Regions from separate parts of the Streptomyces sp. NPDC041968 genome, predicted to be linked through region 1. Evidence: riboswitches for the same ligand, from Rfam matches in the RefSeq annotation. Region 1 holds a riboswitch; the other holds the start of a gene.
What was found. Region 1 has a riboswitch for S-adenosylmethionine ahead of ACZ6EG_RS01860 (aminotransferase class V-fold PLP-dependent enzyme). Riboswitches for the same ligand answer to the same signal wherever they lie in the genome.

Region 2: it holds a riboswitch for S-adenosylmethionine, as region 1 does, so the genes downstream of both, thrC (threonine synthase) here and ACZ6EG_RS01860 (aminotransferase class V-fold PLP-dependent enzyme) in region 1, are expected to answer to the same signal.

What each region holds. Positions count from the first base shown of each region.
Region 1 covers NZ_JBVJCB010000001.1:405,040-409,182, forward strand. The annotation lists gene ACZ6EG_RS01855 (glycerate kinase) at 1-256, shown strand, start outside; gene ACZ6EG_RS01860 (aminotransferase class V-fold PLP-dependent enzyme) at 190-1,578, opposite strand; SAM riboswitch class IV at 1,779-1,895, opposite strand; gene trpD (anthranilate phosphoribosyltransferase) at 1,976-3,040, opposite strand; gene qcrB (cytochrome bc1 complex cytochrome b subunit) at 3,172-4,143, opposite strand, start outside.
Region 2 covers NZ_JBVJCB010000012.1:135,437-139,579, reverse strand. The annotation lists gene ACZ6EG_RS27370 (MoaD/ThiS family protein) at 149-424, opposite strand; gene thrC (threonine synthase) at 421-1,722, opposite strand; SAM riboswitch class I at 1,740-1,887, opposite strand; gene ACZ6EG_RS27360 (glucosyl-3-phosphoglycerate synthase) at 2,026-2,970, shown strand; gene ACZ6EG_RS27355 (alpha,alpha-trehalose-phosphate synthase (UDP-forming)) at 3,045-4,143, shown strand, end outside.

The sequences.
Region 1 (4,143 bases):
CGCCCTGGCCGGCACGCTCGGCGAGGGCGCCCACGAGGTGCCGGGGGTGGACGCCTGCCACGGGATCATGCCGGCCCCCATGGCGCTGGCCGACGCACTGCTGCGCGCCGCCGAACTCCTCACGGACGCCACGGAGCGGGCGCTGCGGATGATCCTGCTGGGGTCGCGGCTGCCGGCGGGCCGGACCGCTCAGGCCGCCGGGACCTCGGCGGCGGAGGTGGTGTCCGGGACGCACCGCCCGTCCTCGGTGCGGTAGTTCCACCGGGCGCCGTCGCTCACCAGCTCCTTGACGGCCTTCACGAACCGCTCGACGTGCTCGTCCGGCGTGCCCGCGCCGAAGCTCACCCGGATGGCGTTGAGGGACTTCTCCCCGGGCGCGGCCTCGGGGGCACCGCACTCGCCCTGCGTCTGCGGGTCGCTGCCCAGCAGGGTGCGGACCAGCGGGTGGGCGCAGAACAGGCCGTCGCGCACGCCGATGCCGTACTCGGCGGAGAGCGCGGCGGCGAAGTGCGAGCTGTTCCACCCCTCGACGACGAAGGAGAGCACGCCGACCCGGGGCGCGTCGTCGCCGAAGAGGGACAGCACACGCACCTGGGGCACCTCGGCGAGGCCCTCGCGCACCTTGCCCACGAGGTACTGCTCGCGGGCGACCAGTGTGTCGAACCCGGCCTCCTCCAGTGCCTTGCAGGCGGCGGCGACGGCGTAGGCGCCGATGACGTTGGGCGACCCGGCCTCGTGGCGGGCGGCGCTGTCGTGCCACTGGACGTCCACGCCGCCGTCGGCGCGCCGGGAGACGCTGCGGCTGGCGCCGCCGCCGGCCAGGTACGGCTCGGCCTCGCGCAGCCAGTCGGCACGCCCCGCCAGCACGCCGGTGCCGAAGGGGGCGTACAGCTTGTGCCCGGAGAAGGCGACCCAGTCGACGTCCAGGTCGGCCACCGAGACGGGGTGGTGCGGGGCGAGCTGGGCGGCGTCCAGCACGATCCGGGCGCCGTGCGCGTGGGCGGCGGCGGCCAGTTCGCGCACCGGCCACAGCTCGCCGGTGACGTTGGAGGCGCCGGTGACGCAGACCAGGGCGGGCCCGTACGGCTCGCGGGCGGCGAGGGCGCGCTCCAGGGTCTCGACGGCCTGGGCCGGGGTGCGCGGAGCGTCGAGGTACGTCACGTCCGCGTCCCGCCAGGGCAGCAGCGAGGCGTGGTGCTCGGTCTCGAAGACGAAGACCCGGCAGCCGGCCGGCAGCGCGGCGGCGAGCAGGTTGAGGGAGTCGGTGGTGGACCGGGTGAAGACGACCTGGTCGGTGTCCCGGCAGCCGAGGAAGCCGGCGACGGTCGTGCGGGCGTTCTCGAACAGGTCCGTCGACAGCTGCGACAGGTACCCGGCGCCCCGGTGCACGCTGCCGTAGTACGGGGCGTAGGCCGCCACCTCGTCCCAGACCTGCTGGAGCGCGGGGGCGCTGGCGGCGTAGTCGAGCGCGGCGTAGGTGACCTCACCGCCGGTGACGAGCGGAACGGTGACGTCCCGGCCCAGAACGGGCAGCGGGGCACAGACGGAGGGGTCGACGGCGACGGCGGAGACGGACATGGGTGCACTCCCGTGAAGGCATACGGCATCACCACGCGAACCACGGCGGGTTCGGGCATGGGAAGGCCGGAACGGCGGAGAAGGGGGAAGAGGCGCTGCGGAGGCGGGGCTCTGCGGCCCTATCGCATTCGCTGATTCACGGGAGACTCCCTCGAACGACCCAGGACCCCTGGACCCACACTCTTCGAAAGCGTGCGAGGGGTCCGCGCTTGCCGCGGACCTTGCTGTCCACGACCTGGTCTTCACCCGGGGCACCCCGCCACGGACGGAGGGTTGCCGGACAGTCGGCCGGGGCCTCATGACTGTCACTCATGACCTGTCGAGAAACCTAGGGGAAATGATCGGCGCCCCGCAACCCGAGTCCGGATCGCGGGACGCACGTCACACGAGAGAGCGGCTACGCGTTGCTGGCGGCCACCCAGCGCTCCAGCGCGCGGCGCGCGGCGCCGGAGTCGATCGCCTCGGCGGCCCGGTCCATGCCGGCCCGGATCTGCGCGGTCAGCGGTGCGTCACCCGGCTCCAGGGCCACCAGGGCCGCCGCCGAGTTCAGCAGGACCGCGTCCCGCACCGGGCCCGTCTCGCCGTTGAGCAGGCGGCGGGCGACGTCGGCGTTGTAGGAGGCGTCGGCGCCGCGCAGCGCCTCGACCGGCACCAGGTCGAGGCCGACGTCGCGCGGGTCGAAGGTCTCCTCGCTCACCCGGCCGTCCCGCACGACCCAGACCCGGGAGGTGGCGGTGGTGGTCAGCTCGTCGAGGCCGTCGTCGCCGCGGAAGACCAGGGACGAGTGGCCGCGTTCGGCGAAGACGCCGGCGATGATCGGCGCCATCCGGGCGTGGGCGACCCCGATCGCCTGGGACGTGACCCGGGCGGGGTTGGTCAGCGGGCCCAGGAAGTTGAACACCGTGCGGATGCCGAGCTGGCCGCGGGCCGCCGCCACGTGGCGCAGGGCGGGGTGGAACTTCACGGCGAAGCAGAAAGTGATGCCGGCCTCCTCGGCGACCTCCGCCACCCGCTTCGGCGTCAGCTCCAGGTTCACCCCGAGCTTCTCCAGGACGTCGGAGGCGCCGGACGCCGAGGAGGCCGCCCGGTTGCCGTGCTTGACGACCTTCGCGCCCGTGCCGGCCACGACGATCGCCGACATGGTGGAGATGTTGACCGTCTTGGCGCCGTCGCCGCCGGTGCCGACGATGTCGACCGTCTCGCCCGGCACCTCGATCACGTTGGCGTGGGCGTACATGGTGCGGACCAGGCCGGAGATCTCCTCGACGGTCTCGCCCTTGGACCTGAGGGCCACCGCGAAGCCGGCGATCTGCGCGTCGGTCGCCTCGCCCCGCATGATCACGTCCAGCGCCCAGGCGGTGTCGTCCGCGGACAGGTCCTGACCGTCCAGCAGTCCGTTCAGCAGGGCGGGCCAGGAGCGGCCCGCCGCGTTGTCGCCTCCAGCGGGGGTCACAGCGCTCATGAGCCGCTCCTGTGTCGTGTGTACTGCGGAAAGGAAGTGCGCTCCCACCCTATCCAGCCCCGGGTACGGCGAAGGGCCCCGTCCGCGGAACGGACGGGGCCCTTCGACCGTGGTGTGGCGACGCTGGAGGGTCAGTGGTGGCCGTGGCCGCTCGTGATCTCCTTGTACTCCTCGACGGTCGGCTTCGGAATCTGCGACTCCTCGCCGTAGTACGACTTGCTGAGCTTGGCGCGGAGCTTCTCGGTGCTCTTCACCTTGCGCTCGACGCCGTTCTCGTCGACCGTCGGGCCGATCTCGGCCGGCTTGTACTGCTCGTGGGCCGTGAGGGTGTGCAGCTGCTCCTGGCTGAGCGGCTCGTGGACCTCGATGAACTCACCGTGCGGCAGGCGCTTGATGATGCCGGACTCGCGGCCGTGCAGCACCTTGTCCTTGTCCCGGCGCTGGAGGCCGAGGCAGATCCGCTTGGTGACGATGAACGCGATGACCGGGCCGACGAAGAACGCGATGCGGACGAACCAGGTGATCGCGTTGATCGACAGGTGGAAGTGCGTGGCCCAGATGTCGTTGCCGCCACCGATGAGCAGGATGAAGTACTCGGTGATCCAGGCGACACCGAACGCGGTCCGGGTCGGGGCGTTGCGCGGGCGGTCCAGGATGTGGTGCTCGCGCTTGTCGCCGGTGACCCAGGACTCGATGAACGGGTAGACCGCGATCGCGACCAGGACCAGCGGGAAGATCATCAGCGGGACGAACACGCCCAGGACCAGCGTGTGGCCCCAGAAGTTGATCTCCCAGCCGGGCATCACACGGATCAGGCCCTCGGAGAAGCCCATGTACCAGTCCGGCTGGGCGCCGGTGGAGACCATGTCCGGCCGGTAGGGGCCGATGGACCAGATGGGGTTGATCGTGGCGATCGCCGAGATGGCGGCGATCACGCCGAAGACCAGGAAGAAGAAGCCTCCGGCCTTCGCCATGTACACCGGCAGCAGCGGCATGCCGACGACGTTCTTGTTGGTCTTGCCGGGGCCCGCGAACTGCGTGTGCTTGTGGTAGAAGACCAGGATCAGGTGGCCGACCACCAGGCCGAGCATGATGCCCGGCAG
Region 2 (4,143 bases), on a different contig from region 1:
TCGGGATTCCCGATCTTTGGGTCGGGAGCGCGTTCCCCAACTCTACCGCGCTCAATCCCATGGAATTGCCCCCTCCGCTTCTCTCACGGAGGGGGCAATTCGATGAACGCTGCGTTACCTCAATTACCGATGGTAACGACGAGGCGGGTCAGCCGCCGGCGACCGCCGGGATGATGGAGACGCCCGCGCCGTCGGGGGTGGCGGTCTCCAGGCCCTGCTCGAAGCGGACGTCGTCGTCGTTGACGTAGACGTTGACGAAGCGGCGCAGCTTGCCCTGGTCGTCCAGGACGCGGGCGGCGATGCCGGTGTGGTTCTTCTCCAGGTCGGCGATGACCTCACCGAGGTTCGCACCGTCGGCGGCGACCTCGGCCTGTCCACCGGTGTAGGTGCGCAGGATGGTGGGGATGCGAACGGTCACGCTCATGCGAGGCCAGCCTCTCGGAAGGAGTCCAGGTTCGGGCGGATGGTGGTGGTGAGTCCGGTGCCGGCCACCGCGTCCAGCGTCTTCAGGCCGTCGCCGGTGTTGAGGACGACGGTGGTGAGCGACGGGTCCAGGACGCCGTCCTCGATCAGCTTCCTGGTGACGCCGACCGTCACGCCGCCCGCCGTCTCCGCGAAGATGCCCTCGGTGCGGGCGAGCAGCTTGATGGCGTCGACGACCTGCTCGTCCGTCACGTCCTCGACGGCACCGCCGGTGCGGCGCGCGATGTCCAGGACGTACGGCCCGTCGGCCGGGTTGCCGATCGCGAGGGACTTGGCGATGGTGTCCGGCTTCTGCGGGCGTACGACGTCGTGGCCGGCCTTGTAGGCGGTGGACACCGGCGAGCAGCCGGCGGCCTGGGCGCCGAAGATCTTGTACGGCCGGTCCTCGACGAGACCGAGCCTGATCAGCTCCTGCAGCCCCTTGTCGATCTTCGTGAGCTGGGAGCCGGAGGCGATCGGGACCACGAGCTGGTCGGGCAGCCGCCAGCCGAGCTGCTCGCAGATCTCGTAGGCCAGCGTCTTGGAGCCCTCGGCGTAGTACGGCCGCAGGTTGACGTTGACGAAGCCCCAGCCCTCGCCCGCCGGGTCGCCGATCAGCTCGGAGCAGAAGCGGTTCACGTCGTCGTAGTTGCCCTCGATGCCGACGAGCTCTCCGCCGTAGACAGCGGCCATGACGACCTTGCCCTGTTCCAGGTCGTGCGGGATGAACACGCAGGAGCGGAAGCCGGCGCGGGCGGCGGCGGCGCCGACGGCACCCGCGAGGTTGCCGGTGGAGGAGCAGGAGAGGGTGGTGAAGCCGAAGGCGCGGGCGGCCTCGATGGCCTGGGCGACGACACGGTCCTTGAAGGAGTGCGTCGGGTTGCCGGAGTCGTCCTTGACGTAGAGGCCGCCGGTGACGCCCAGCTCGCGGGCGAGGTTGTCGGCCTTGACGAGCTTGGTCCAGCCCGGGTTGATGTTCGGCTTGTCGGCCACGTCGGCGGGGACGGGCAGCAGCGGGGCGTACCGCCAGATGTTCGCGGGGCCCGCCTCGATGCGCTTGCGCAGCTCCTCGGTGTCGTAGGCCGAGAAGTCGTAGGCGATCTCCAGCGGGCCGAAACACTCCTCGCAGGCGAAGACCGGGCCGAGCGGCACGCGGTGACCGCACTCGCGACAGGAGAGCGCCGCGGCGGGGCCCAGATCGACGGAGCCGGCGGGGGCGGCGGAGGGGGTGGTGGTGCTTTCGGCGGTCTGCACAGCCATGGAGGCGAGGCCCTTTCTCCTCATCTTCCTCACGACGCATCTCGCCGTGAGACGGATTTGGCACCTTCCCTAGCCGGGAGCCTCGCCACGTCTGCGTGACAAGAACCGACTGGAGGGTTGCCGGGGCTTCAACGGGCCGTATCCCTCTGCCCCTCTGGATGAGCGGTATTCGATTGTTGTGCGGTGCGCGCGGCGACCCCGGCATGCGGTGGTCCCACGCGTTGTTCAAGACTGTAACCGAAGGCCAGGGCGGTCGAGACAGTCGTCCGTACCGCGAGATGGATCACAGAGGAGCCACCGACCGTGCTGGAAGAAGTCGAGCGCTGGCTGGGCGCACGCTCCTGGTCCGTGACGGACCGGCCCGTCCAGCAGCTGCTGACCGCCAAGCACGCCACCGGGCAGACGGTGAGCGTGGTGCTCCCCGCGCTGGACGAGGAGGCGACGGTCGGCGACATCGTCACGGTGATCCGGCGGGAGCTGATGGGGCGCGACCCGCTCGTCGACGAGGTCGTCGTCGTGGACTCCGGGTCGCGCGACCGGACGTCGGCGGTGGCCGCGGCGGCGGGCGCCCGGGTCGTGCACCGCGACGCGATCCTCCCGCGCATCCCGGCCGTCCCCGGCAAGGGCGAGGTGCTGTGGCGCTCGCTGCTGGTCACCGGCGGCGACATCGTCTGCTTCGTCGACGCCGACCTGCGGGAGTTCTCGGCCGACTTCGTCTCCGGGATCGTGGGCCCGCTGCTCACCGACCCGGACGTGCACCTCGTCAAGGCCATGTACGACCGTCCGCTCGGCGCGGCTCCCGGACAGGGCGGCCGGGTCACCGAGCTGATGGCCCGCCCGCTGCTCAACATGCACTGGCCGCGGCTGGCCGGCTTCGTCCAGCCGCTGGGCGGCGAGTACGCGGCCCGCCGCTCGCTGCTCGAACGGCTGCCCTTCCCCGTCGGGTACGGCGTCGAGCTGGGCATGCTGGTCGACGCCCTGCACCTGGTGGGCCTGGACGGCCTGGCGCAGGTCGACGTCGGGGTCCGCAGGCACCGCCACCAGGACGGCCAGGCCCTGGGCCGGATGTCCGCGGCGATCTACCGCACCGCCCAGCTGCGGCTGGCCCGCGGCCACCTGGTCCGGCCGGCCCTCACCCAGTTCGAGCGGGGCCCCGCCGGTTTCGAGCCGCGCACGTACACCGTGGACACGGAGGAACGGCCCCCCATGACGGAGATCGCGGAGTACGCGGCCCGGAGGGTGGCGTGAATCTCGGCCGGACGCGCGCCGAAGGGCCGGCGGTCCACGTTTGAGGGTTCGGGGGCCGGGCTAGGTTGAGGCGTATGGCTTCAAGGTTCGGTGCTGCTCAGGTGCTGGTCGCCTCCAATCGGGGGCCCGTCTCGTACGAGGTGCGCGAGGACGGCTCGCTGCACGCGAAACGCGGGGGTGGCGGGCTGGTCTCGGGACTGTCGGCCATCGGGCCGGACGCGGGGGCGCTGTGGGTGTGCTCCGCCCTGAGCGACGGCGACCGCGAGGCGGTGCGGCGCGGGGTGGGCGAGGACGGCGTGCGGATGCTGGACGTGCCGGCCGACGTGCACGCGGACGCGTACAACGGGATCGCGAACTCCGTGCTGTGGTTCGTGCACCACATGCTGTACCAGACGCCCGTGGAACCCGTCTTCGACGCGGAGTTCCGGCGCCAGTGGGCCTCCTACGAGGCGTACAACCGGGCCTTCGCCGAGGCGCTGGCCGAGGAGGCCGCCGAGGGCGCGGTCGCGATCGTGCAGGACTACCACCTGACGCTGGTGCCGGGGATGCTCCGCGCGCTCCGGCCCGACCTGCGCATCGGCCACTTCTCGCACACGCCGTGGGCGCCGGTGGACTACTTCCGGATGCTGCCGGACGACATCGCCGAGCAGGTGCTGCGCGGCATGCTGGGCGCCGACCGGCTCGGGTTCCTCACCCGGCGCTGGGCCGACGCGTTCACCGCGTGCTGCGACGCGCTGGTGGGCGGGACCGGCGGCACCGAGATCGGCGTGCACGGGCTGGGCGCGGACGCGGACTTCCTGCGCAAGCGGTCGCACGAGGCCGACGTGGACGAGCGGATGGCCGCGCTGCGGGCGGAGATCGGCGAGGGACGCCGGACGATCGTGCGGGTGGACCGGACCGAGCTGTCCAAGAACATCGTGCGGGGGATGCTGGCCTACCGGCAGCTGCTCACCGACCGGCCCGAGTGGCGCGAGCGGGTCGTGCACGTGGCGTTCGCCTACCCGTCGCGGCAGGACCTCGCCGTGTACCGGGACTACACCGCGGAGGTGCAGCGGGTGGCGGAGTCGATCAACGTGGAGTTCGGGACGGCGGGGTGGACGCCGGTCGTGCTGCACGTGAAGGACGACTTCGCGCGGTCGCTGGCGGCGTACCGGCTGGCCGACGTGGCCCTGG